Regions from separate parts of the Vibrio mangrovi genome, predicted to be linked through region 1. Evidence: riboswitches for the same ligand, from Rfam matches in the RefSeq annotation. Region 1 holds a riboswitch; the other holds the start of a gene.
What was found. Region 1 has a riboswitch for cobalamin ahead of OCU74_RS15310 (TonB-dependent receptor domain-containing protein). Riboswitches for the same ligand answer to the same signal wherever they lie in the genome.
Positions count from the first base shown of each region.

Region 1 (6,016 bases):
CGGTGCTTCTTCTGCAGCTAACGTCAAAGAACAGCTCTATTAAAACTATCCCCTTCCTCACTGCTGAAAGTACTTTACAACCCGAAGGCCTTCTTCATACACGCGGCATGGCTGCATCAGGCTTGCGCCCATTGTGCAATATTCCCCACTGCTGCCTCCCGTAGGAGTCTGGACCGTGTCTCAGTTCCAGTGTGGCTGATCATCCTCTCAGACCAGCTAGGGATCGTCGCCTTGGTGAGCCTTTACCTCACCAACTAGCTAATCCCACCTGGGCATATCCTGACGCGAGAGGCCCGAAGGTCCCCCTCTTTGGTCCGTAGACATTATGCGGTATTAGCCATCGTTTCCAATGGTTATCCCCCACATCAGGGCAATTTCCCAGGCTTTACTCACCCGTCCGCCGCTCGACGCCGAGAAAGCAAGCTTTCTCTCGTTTCCGCTCGACTTGCATGTGTTAGGCCTGCCGCCAGCGTTCAATCTGAGCCATGATCAAACTCTTCAATTAAAAGTTTTTTTGAAGCTGAAGCTTCGGCTCAATGAATACTGTTCGTCTTACATAAATGTAAGACTGAATTGACTGTGCTGAACTTCAATTCCCGAAAGAATCTCGGTTCGGTTGGTCACTCGTATCATTGATAAAATCTTTTGGATGTTTATCGACGAGTGCCCACACAGATTGATTGGTCTATATTGTTAAAGAGCATCTAGCGCTGGGCTTATCGCCTCGGCTAGGGGTGCGTATCTTACGCCTTTCGAAAATCAAGTCAACACATATTTGCCAGTATTTTCTAGATTTTCTTTGACCTTCAGCTTGCCGTTTTCAGACACTCTCTGTCGGTGAGGCGGCATTATAGGGAACAAATAACTTGTAGCAAGTGATTTTTTAACTTTTTCTTTCGTTTGCTCAAAAAGGAATCAAAAACCTTTTAAATAATGTTACAACCTTTGAGGATTATCACAGCAATAGGTTGGAAAAACACCATACATAAACGTAAGATTCATGTATCTGTTCTATTTTGTTTATGTATTCATCTTTCTTATTTAATTGATAAGTAGTATTCCAATATGAATTTGACTAAATCTCTTTTATGGCTTGCCGCATTTGCTGTGTTAGGTGCTATCGCTCTTTCTCAGTTGGCAATTCCCGCGGTTGTTGCTTTTCTGATTGGACTTGCAGGTGCAACCCTTATTTTTATCCTCACCTCACAAACCACATCTTCTCGCCAACAATCACAGATGGCGACAACAACGCTATATGTCGGCAATCTGCCTTACAAAGCAAATGAATCAAATGTGAAAAGCCTATTTTCACAATACGGCGAAGTATTTGCAGTCCGTTTAATGAAAGACAAGCGGACCGGGAAGCGGCGTGGATTTGGTTTTGTCGTCATGCCCGACGCCGAAGCTCAAAAAGCCATTACTCAACTCAATGAGTCCAGTTATATGGACAGAACCCTAAAAGTCCGGGTTGCTAACGATCCGAAAAATCCGGAATCGGAAAACGTTCAACTCGATTAAATCCCCAACCTGAAAGGATCTGATTCAGTGCCTTCTCTTTAAATGGGAAGGTACTGGAAAATATCCGGTGCTTTCCCGGAATATGTCGACACATTAGTGGTGAAACCAGGCTCTCAACTCTTTTAGCAATTGCCTTCCCCGAATCAACTAAAACGACCTCATTTCCCAGCACCTGCTGAATTTCACCTCTCAACAATGGAAAATGAGTACATCCAAGTACAGCAACATCAACTCTTCCCCGGACTGGCTGGAGAATATGGCTCAATTGTTCCATATCAACAGAATCACCCCGTAATTTATGTTCAGCGATATCAACCAACTCAGTCGATCCCAGCAGATATACTTCTTTATTACAGGAAAAATCACGGATCAGTTCATGCGTATATGGGCGTCGGATAGTCGCAGGAGTTGCGATAAGACCGACAGATTTTCGGGCCAGATTGCAGGCAGGCTTAATGGCGGGAACAACACCAACTACGGGAATGCTTAGTTTTTTGCGTAATGTAGGGAGGACGATCGTACTCGCGGTATTACAGGCGATCACGACTAAATCAATATCCATTTCCGTCACGATTGACGTAACTAAGGTTTCAACCCGGCTCAGTAATTCTTGCTGTGATAACTCTCCGTAAGGATAACCCTCGTTATCAAACAGATAGAAATAGTTATGATTAGGGAGTAAACGATGGATTTCCCGATAAACCGACAACCCGCCGACACCGGAATCAAAGAGTAGAATATTAGGAACTAGTGAGGACACGATAACAACATTGAACAACAGCAAGCTAGAGAATAAGTTGCATCATACGCTTTCAATGTTTTTTGGCAATAACAATGGATTTATGAGAAAGCCGCCAGTATAGGCGGCCCATAACGATCAAAAATCATACGACATGTTTAGATAGTATTCTCTATCTGCCGTGTTATAACCAAGCGCTGTCTGATAATCTTTGTCAAGCAAATTAGCTACTTTAGCACCGACTTTCAATCCATTATCAAATAAATAAGAAGTCGCCACATCAACTAAACCGTAGCCCCCCATCACTTTGCTGTTACTGGCATCATCATATCTTTTTCCCTGAAACAAATAACTCAGATTAATTTGCCATTGTTCAATTCGATATTCGGTATCCCACTTCACATTATGTCTCGCCCGTCGCCTTAGTTGCTGACCCGTCGCACTATTCTTAGCATCCAGAAAATCATATGCAATAGTATGATAGAAGTTCCCTGTATCAAACTCCGACACAAATTCAATACCTTGTATCTCTACTTTGTCTACATTCTCATTTGAAGAACTATCGATCATGTTTTTGACAAGACTTCTATAAGCAGCAAGGCGAATATCCGCATTTTGATAAGTTCCTTCGAATGCAAGTTCACCTGTTTTTGTGTCTTCAGGAACAAGTAATGGATTTCCGGAATAACAACCAAAGGATCCAAAACATTGAGTAGGCCAGTAGAGCTGATTAAATGTTGGTGCTTTGAAAGCTTCGCCATAACTAGCCGTGATTCGGAAATCATCCGAGAAACGATAAGCAGATGCAATTTGACGAGTTGTCACATAGTTGTAGGTACTACTCTTATCTCGTCGAATATTACCCTCGGCAGAAAAATCCCCCAAGGATAAATACCCGCCAATATATCCAGCAATATTTCTTCGCTTATCATTAATATATTCGACTGAACCGTTATCAACACGATCACGATACCAATCTACACCACCTGTAACTACAAGTGCATGACTTAACTTATACTGGTTATCCCATGACAGTGTATCCCGATTGGTACTGATCGTATTTGGTGTTGCCCCCTGCCCATGAGTTTCGGCCGAGTCTTGATTCGTTGCAATAGTAAAATGACTTTGATAGTTCTGATCTGTCTTATATTCTGTAACCAGACCAATATTGTATAAGTCGCTATCTGTCTGGTCTGCTCCGTTAGATGATCGTCCGTAGTCATAATCAGAATCTTTTCTCTGATAATACCCATTAAATTTTAAAGTGAATGAATCAGATATATTCTTGCCTGCATCAGCCAGAATATATTGAGAAAGAACCCCATCATTATCAGAATCATAGGTGTTAGTACTATCAGACTTCACATCAAATCCATCATTCTGTTGATGTGTAATCGACATGTTTAGCCAGCTACTTTCATCAGCTGTAGAAAAATAAGCATTAGTATCGAAGTAATGATGGCTTCCCACTGATGTCGAAACACCTGCCCTGTTATTCGGTGATGCAGTAGTAATCAAATTAACAACACCGCTTACAGCATCAGAACCATAAACTGCAGCACGCGGGCCCCGAAGCACTTCGATTCTCTCGATACCTTTCAGTGGGATTGCGGATAGATCAGTTGCTCCGGTAGTGGCACTACCAATGCGAATACCGTTAATGAGAAATAGCGTATTTTTAGATGAGCGTCCCTGTAAATAAAGCTCCGAGCTTTGTCCAATCCCTCCCTGATTAACAATTTGAGCATTGGGCAAACGTTTCAAAACTTCAATCAAAGATGTCGCTTGAATTGCATCAATATCCTGTTTGGTAATTACTTCTACAGGTTCAATCGTCTCTTGTATTTTCTGTTCAAACCGATTAGCCGTAACAACCATAGTCTCTGTATTTGAACTGTCTGCGTAAGAATAAAAGGCACAAGGAAGCTGCGATACCACTGCTATCGCTAAAGTTGTTTTTTTCATTGTTATATCCTGAATTCGCGTTAATCCGACCGGGTTTGCAATGTTGTCCCGGCTGTTGGCAGGTCTTCGGACTTAAGAATATGATCGCAATAATACGACGGCCGAAACCTCGACTTCCCACATAAAATGCAGTGTCTAGGGAGATTTAGTCTTCTATTTACCGCTGCGCGTCAGTTCTGGATTTACACCAGATTCCCTTTTAAGCTCTTAACAGATTGTTAACAGCACCAACAGGACGCTGATAATATTGATACCTGTCACATTTGTCCAGTGTCAGAAAGCTGCTTATAGTATGCTGAATTTAATACAAGGGGCTGGACTTCTGGTCAGGTTTGAATAAAATCTGCGCTCTTTGATTGTTCGCTCTGTGTGTAAAAAGGTAATACGATGGCTACTCTTGATGTAAATCCCGAACGCTACCAATCTCAGTTGAAAGAGAAAGTGGCCCGGCTTACCAACATGTTTTCTGAATTTCAGATGCCAGAGCTGGAAATCTTCGAATCTCCAGAGCAACACTACCGAATGCGTGCCGAATTCCGGGTCTGGCACGAAGGTAGCGACCTATACTACATCATGTTTAATCAGGAAACCCGACAAAAATACCGTGTAGATCAATTCCCGGCAGCAAGCCAACTTATCAATCAATTGATGCCAGCACTGATAGAACATATCCGGGACAACGATATCCTGCGCCACAAACTGTTTCAGGTTGATTTTCTATCGACTCTCAGTGGTGAAATTCTTGTGTCATTACTCTACCACCGCCAGATCGGCCAAGAATGGGAACAGGCGGCACAGATTCTGCGACAACAGCTACAGCAACAAGGCTTTAATCTCAACTTAATCGGACGAGCCCGTAAGATCAAAATGGTATTAGACCGGGATTACGTGATCGAAGAACTTTCGGTTCACGGTCAGAAATATATATATCAGCAAGTTGAAAACAGTTTTACCCAACCAAACGGACGTGTTGCAGAAAAAATGCTGGAATGGGCGGTTGATTGTACTCGGGGCAGTCAAGGTGATCTGCTGGAACTCTACTGTGGAAATGGTAATTTCTCGCTAGCACTGGCGCAAAACTTTAACCGCGTACTAGCAACTGAACTCGCTAAGCCCTCAGTCGACTCTGCGCAATATAACATTGCTGCCAATAAGATAGATAATGTACAGATCATTCGAATGTCCGCCGAAGAATTTACTCAGGCAATGGAAGGACAACGTGAATTCCGTCGTTTGAAAGATGCCGGAGTCGACTTGAAAAGCTACCAGTGTGAAACGATTTTTGTCGATCCACCCCGCTCCGGTATGGACATCGATACCTGTAAAATGGTGCAAAAATACCCGCATATTCTTTATATCTCCTGTAACCCAGAAACACTCAGAGAAAACCTTTCCGTTTTGAGTGATACACATCGTGTCAGCCGGTTTGCTCTCTTTGATCAATTTCCATTTACCCACCATATGGAAGCTGGCGTACTGCTAGAGCGCATTAAATAAAGGGTTTAAGAGATCTTCATCATTCAAAAACCACTACAGGGTACGGGGACGGTAATAATTCTCAAAAACCTGTCTATCTTCGCTGACGACACCAAACTGCAAGCAACCTTCAATTGCTGAATGAAGATTCGTTGCTGCCTGTAATCCTGCATTAAGACAATGTGTCCGTAAAATCTGGGTAGAACCCACTTGTCATTAGTTGACCTATTTTTGCTAATGGTTGATTATGTGCTTAATTTTATATTCCGTTAGATAAGCTCAGTCTGTAGTTGTCGTTTTATTTATATAATTTTGTGA
Region 1 is NZ_AP024883.1:3,433,103-3,439,118, forward strand. Features, by position in the region: rRNA gene OCU74_RS15295 (16S ribosomal RNA) at 1-505, opposite strand, end outside; gene OCU74_RS15300 (RNA recognition motif domain-containing protein) at 1,066-1,518, shown strand; gene murI (glutamate racemase) at 1,472-2,281, opposite strand; gene OCU74_RS15310 (TonB-dependent receptor domain-containing protein) at 2,396-4,222, opposite strand; cobalamin riboswitch at 4,263-4,469, opposite strand; gene trmA (tRNA (uridine(54)-C5)-methyltransferase TrmA) at 4,610-5,719, shown strand.

Region 2 (6,016 bases), 340 kb from region 1:
TGTTGTTGTCGTGATTCGATTCAAAGCTTTCAACTAACTGCCGTAATTGCAATAAATCATCATAAAGCGGCGTACTTTCCAGCGGTGGTGTCAGGTGATCGACCATGACGGCGAGTCCGCGCCGTTTGGCCTGAATTCCTTCTCCGACACCATCGACGATATAAGGGTAGATTCCCGGTATATCTGCCGCAATCAGACGCGAGTAATCATCGTCGCCGAGACCGACGGAACGATGGGGCAGAAATTCATAGGTTGAATGACGGCCCACATGAATGATGGCATCGGCTTTAAAGGTATCTTTCAGGTAATGATAGTAAGCCAGATACTGATGAGGTGGTGGAAAAGCCAGGTTGGCATGGAGCAGTTCCGGGTTCACTTCCCATCCTCTGGGAGGTTGGGGACTAATCAGAATATGACCAAAAGTCAGACTGGGGAGCAGTATTTTATCGTTGTAGACCATCACGTTGCCGGGGAGTTCTCCCCAGCCACCGAGTCCTTCAATCCCGGTCTGTTGTAGGGCAGTGATGATTTTCTGAGCATGTTCCCAGCAAGGCTTCGGGCTATGTTCAATTGTGCTTTGATAACAGGATTTCAATTGAGTCAGTAATGAGAGTGCCCGTTTTCTGGACGGGTGATTGACGCCTTCTACCAGATGCACCATCTCTGCCATAGTGTTATCGAGCAATCGCTGTGCCTGTTGAGACAGATTGTGCTGGATCGCGGTTTTTAACTGTTCCTGCAATCGTCCGAACGGGCCGTTAATCATCTCGTTCTGGATGACTGGTGGTAATGTCTCAAAATAGTGTCGGTAATCTTCAGGAGCAATGGTTGGAATCTGAGAGCTCATTGTAGCCAGAGCCTGACGATCATTCGGCAGATTGACAGCACGCTCCTGAATGAGATCCAGCAGGGCTTCTTGTGATTCCGGTAAATCTCCGACCTGATAACCAGATGCTTTCAGACGGTTGAGAATCTGCCACAGGCTGGCAGGAACATCCAGATTATCAGCACCGATATTATGGCGGCCCGGCGGATGATTGTAATAAACGATGGCAATGCGTTTATCAGCGTTGGATTTTATCTGTAGGGTATGCCAACGGTGAATCCGTCTGGCAAGCGTCTCTATGCCATGTTCTTCCGGCTGAATCGGCTGGATCTGAATACCGGATAGTGAGTCAGTCCGGATTATCCCCGCGGTTGCGACAATCATTGGTTGACTGGCACCCTGGATCTCGGGCATAGCAACCTGATAATAGACTTTATCCGGTCGGATTCCATCAGCAGAAAGTTGCCACTGTGTTTTGGTTCTGTCACGTAGTTTGATTGCTTTAAGTAGCGGTACATTCAGCTTTGTGAGTAATTGTGTGGTTTTCTCCCGGCCTTCTCCGCCACCGATGACAAAATCCTGCAACATAACAATGGAGGACAACGGTACAGGCAGAGATTGTAACTGAGCGACTGCTTCAACACTGGCATCTCCCCAGGCGGCAAGTGCGACAATGCACTGAAGAGTTTTCTGCCGGGTAATAACCTGACAGAGGTGCTGAAACAACTGACTGTCGCTGGGCCTGTCTGCACCGAGGTGATCCAACAGCATCACGACAGGTTTAGCCGGTAAAGATGATGGAATTTGCTCGAAATACTGACCTTGCATCCACCAGCGTAACCGGGGTTGCTTCCGGGGAGGAAGACTGGATATTGAAGGATCTTTTACACTGGCTGCCCAGGTCAGCAGTGCTACGGTATTGTCTACGCCACCAGCCTGCCAGTAACTACGGGCCGTTAACCAGGACGTTTGTTGAGGATAACGAGTCAATATATTGGTCAGCCAGAGATGCAGAGATCCGTCCGGACGCATCGCCGTCAGAGTGGTCAGTGTTTTGTCATCCTGAAATTGTAAATTCCGTTGCAAACGGCTTTGCTTCACAAGGTGATGATCACTGTTGAAAATAAATATATTGTCCGGCGATGATAACTTCAGATCCTGATTCAGTTCGCCAACTATTGCGCCATACAGACCAATCCCGATCAGAACATCCGCATGGCTCAAATATTGTGCTCTTTGTTGTGCAGACAGGGCTATCCATTGATTTTCTGTCCGGGCTACCAACTTTATCCGGGGATATTGCTGATGTAAGTGAGCTCCTGCTTCGGCAATTGTTTCTGCATTACGTTGTGAAACCAGCATTAGTATTTGCTGACTGGTATTTCCGGCCCAGGAAAAAGAGCAGTAAACCAAGGCCATAAAAAGGATGATAAATCGCATATCTAACCTCAAGGGGAAAAGCATACCTTAAGGGAGAAATGTTCTGATGACTGTGTCGGGGGAAGTTGAAGTAAAAGCCAACGACAGAGTACCAGGTATTCCCGCCCGGTGATATATACCCAAATGAACTCGCCTTCCGGGAGATGTTCTCTGGACATAATTATCCTGAACCCAAGTATCTGGCTTGTGAGTATTCACTTACAGTTGCGGGTACAGCCCCGGATTCTCACCGGGTTCCTTGGTTGTATTGTGTTGGCAATACGGTTCAGGGCCTTTTTTATAGATGTTTATATCAACGTCGTCAATCAATACTCTCACCGGGCTAAGTCTCTTTCTCCTGATGCGCCTGCATAGCTCCGATATTTGCTGAGTTGGATTATCCAACAATATTCATGGTTCCGACAACAAACAGTAACGCGGTTGTCATCTGTTCTGATTAGTGTCGTTTATATAAAGGGACTGAAATACGGGAGTGCAATCATGAGAGTTATTGAACCGATTGTGAAATTTGATCTGGCCTTTTCTCTGTTCTGTCTACAGCATCGATTCAGTGATCCGCTGGCACGCATCAGCCGGGCGGTTTCTCATACCGGAGATGGTCATTTATACGTGCTGTTCGGTGGCATCGCTTTTCTGGCTGATGATATGTACGGTAAGGCACTCTTAGCTGCCGGAATGATATCGTTTCTGATTGAGTTGCCATTGTACTGGCTGGCAAAAAACTTCTTTCAGCGGCGGCGTCCTCAGGAATTATCATCGATGGTTACCGCTTATATCACGCCTTCAGATCGTTTTAGTTTACCTTCCGGACACACCAGTGCCGGTTTTCTGATGGCGACGTTAATTGCTTATTTTTATCCGCCATTATCTATCGTAGTTTTTTTATGGGCAGGTTGCATTGGGGCTGCACGCATCTTGCTGGGAGTGCATTTTTTTACAGATGTTCTGATTGGTGCTCTGTTGGGAATGAGTTGTGCCCAGGCCGGATTGTTGTTAACGACGGAGTGGATGATTTGAAAATTCTCTATGGTGTTCAGGGAACCGGAAACGGTCATACGGCTCGGGCCAGAGCAATGAGTCACGCGCTCCGGCAATATCATGTTGATGTCGATTTCATCTTTAGTGGCAGAGACAAAGACAAATATTTCTCGATGGACAGCTTTGGTGATTATCAAACCCGCCGGGGGCTGACTTTTGTAACAGAACAGGGACGGGTGAATTATTTTAAAACTGCCAGACAGAATAGTTTCAGCCAGTTGCTCTCTGATATTCGTCAATTGGATCTCAGTTCTTATGATCTGGTGATCAGTGATTTTGAACCAGTGACTGCCTGGGCAGCAAAACTACAGCACAAACCCTGTATCAGTCTGAGCCATCAGAATGCTTTCCGCTATCCGGTTCCGTTAAAGGGAGCAAACTGGCTGGATAAGAAAATTATTACCAGTTTTGCTCCGGCTGATTATTATCTCGGACTGCACTGGTATCACTTCGAAAGTCCTATTCTTCCGCCAATTGTCGATACCAGAGATGAGGCGACCGAAAATCAGCCTTTTATTCTCGTCTATTTACCGTTTGAATCTCTGGAAGAGATTACGGATCTCTTACTTCGTTTCGGTAGCTATCAGTTTGTCTGCTATCACCCGGCTATCACTGAAGTGGAGCAAACTGAAAATATGATGTTCCACCCATTATGTCATGAGCGCTTCCATGAACATTTGCGTTGCTGTGCCGGAGTCATTGCCAACGGCGGGTTTGAGTTACCTTCTGAGGCGATGTCATATGGGAAAAAATTGCTGCTTAAGCCTCTGATGGGACAATTTGAACAACAGAGTAATGTTGCAACACTTGAGATGCTGGGACTTGCATCAACGATGGAATCTCTTGATGTGGCGTTGATTCGGCAATGGTTAGATGAACCGAATGCAGAGCGGGTGATTTATCCGGATGTTGCGCATGCGATTGCTGAATGGATTATTCAGGGGCGCTGGGATGATCATCAGCATCTGTGCCATACACTATGGAAACAGGTTAATTTCCCTGATTATGTGACGGTATAAAACGGGCTGACTCATTGATCAGACTGAATATCTGTAACACATTATATGAGTTGTGAATAGATGTCGCTTTTAGCCGTGAAATATATAACCAGTGTCAATTAATTTTGTAAATACTATAAAAATAGCGATTTTATATTTTTTGATATTTTCTCAAGGTGTTGATTATTAATCATATTTTTTTTGACAACATAAAATAAACTGACTTTTTATCAATCTAGTTGCCTTTTGGGTATCAATTAAAAGATAGTTGGTTACACAACTTACCTATATGAATTATCAATATATTGGTCAAGATACACTCATGGTGAGTCACTAACTGATTTTAACTGATATGGTGTTATCCCGGTGGGATAATAAAAAGTGATTGCTGATCTATAGCAAAACAAGAGGCATTCCAATGTTAGAGAAAAAAGAAGTAATCCAACCTGTAGCCAGCTATCGAATGGAAAGTACGTTACGAGGCGTTGATCTGAATTTGCTTACTGTGTTTGATGCTGTGATGCAAGAACAGAATATTACCCGGGCAGCACACAATTTAGGTATGTCTCAGCCGGCGGTTAGTAATGCTGTTGCCCGTCTTAAAGTGATGTTCAATGATGAACTTTTCATGCGTCAGGGCCGGGGAATTCAACCGACTCAGCGTGCCCGTCAGCTTTTTGGGCCGATTCGTCAGGCATTGCAGTTAATCCGTAATGAGCTACCGAATTCCGTATTTACGCCTGAGTCATCAACCAGACAGTTCAATCTGGCAATTTGCAGTCCGAATGATCTGCGTTTTGCCCCTAAGATCTTCTCATCGATTCATGAGCAGGCTCCTCAGGTTCAGCTTCATCTGGAAGCAGACTCCAATCAGCAGCTTGCAGAGCGGTTACGCTATCAGGAAGTCGATTTTGTGATTGATTATGCTCGTTTCGAAGAACCTGGTTTCTCCAGCACTGAGCTTTTCCGGGATGAACTAGTTGTTGTTGCATCTAAATTACATCCTCGTATTCAGGGCAACATTACTCCTGCGCAAGTAATAGAAGAGCAACATGCGAAACTGTCGCAGGCCCATGGTATCCGGAGTTTCAGCGAGCAGGCTTACCGGGACATTGACTGCCATTCTCACTATGAAGGGACTAGTCTGAGTAATGTCCTTTATGTAGTCAGTCAGTCGGAACTCATCACCATTGCACCTCGCTGGCTGGTGGAAGGTTCTCCTAATCGGGAGCAACTGCAAACAATCGCTTTACCATTCGAACGTAAGCAGATTAGTGGTTATTTAAGCTGGCACGAATCCAATGAAAAAGATAAGGGGCATGGTTGGTTAAGAGAACAACTCATGCTTATCTGTAATGAAATTGTCGGATAGACCATTCCAGACATGTGACTGATGTTGCCTGACCGTATGGAAGGGCAATATTTCATAGATTTCATCTCTTCCGTTTTCTGACGGTTTTTTGTTGTGAAAAATATCACTCAATCTCAACGGAACTGTAATCTTTCTTAGCATCTTGATGACTTTTTTTACATGAAATAAATATTTTATGTTTTTTTCATATGTAACTTTGACATACTCATCTGATTTTGAGGTTTTTTTCCGAAGAGATATCTTTGATGATATCCGTGTACGACATTTTCCGTAAAATACGACGATGAGCGGATTAGACCAATCCTCCGGAAGCGAGTAAAGTTGCTCTATCCCTTGCAGGGT
Region 2 is NZ_AP024883.1:3,095,355-3,101,370, reverse strand. Features, by position in the region: gene OCU74_RS13670 (cobaltochelatase subunit CobN) at 1-2,266, opposite strand, end outside; cobalamin riboswitch at 2,419-2,549, opposite strand; gene OCU74_RS13665 (phosphatase PAP2 family protein) at 2,747-3,283, shown strand; gene OCU74_RS13660 (MJ1255/VC2487 family glycosyltransferase) at 3,280-4,323, shown strand; gene leuO (transcriptional regulator LeuO) at 4,721-5,674, shown strand.
Region 2: linked by a shared signal. The riboswitch ahead of OCU74_RS13670 (cobaltochelatase subunit CobN) and the one ahead of OCU74_RS15310 (TonB-dependent receptor domain-containing protein) in region 1 are both predicted to bind cobalamin.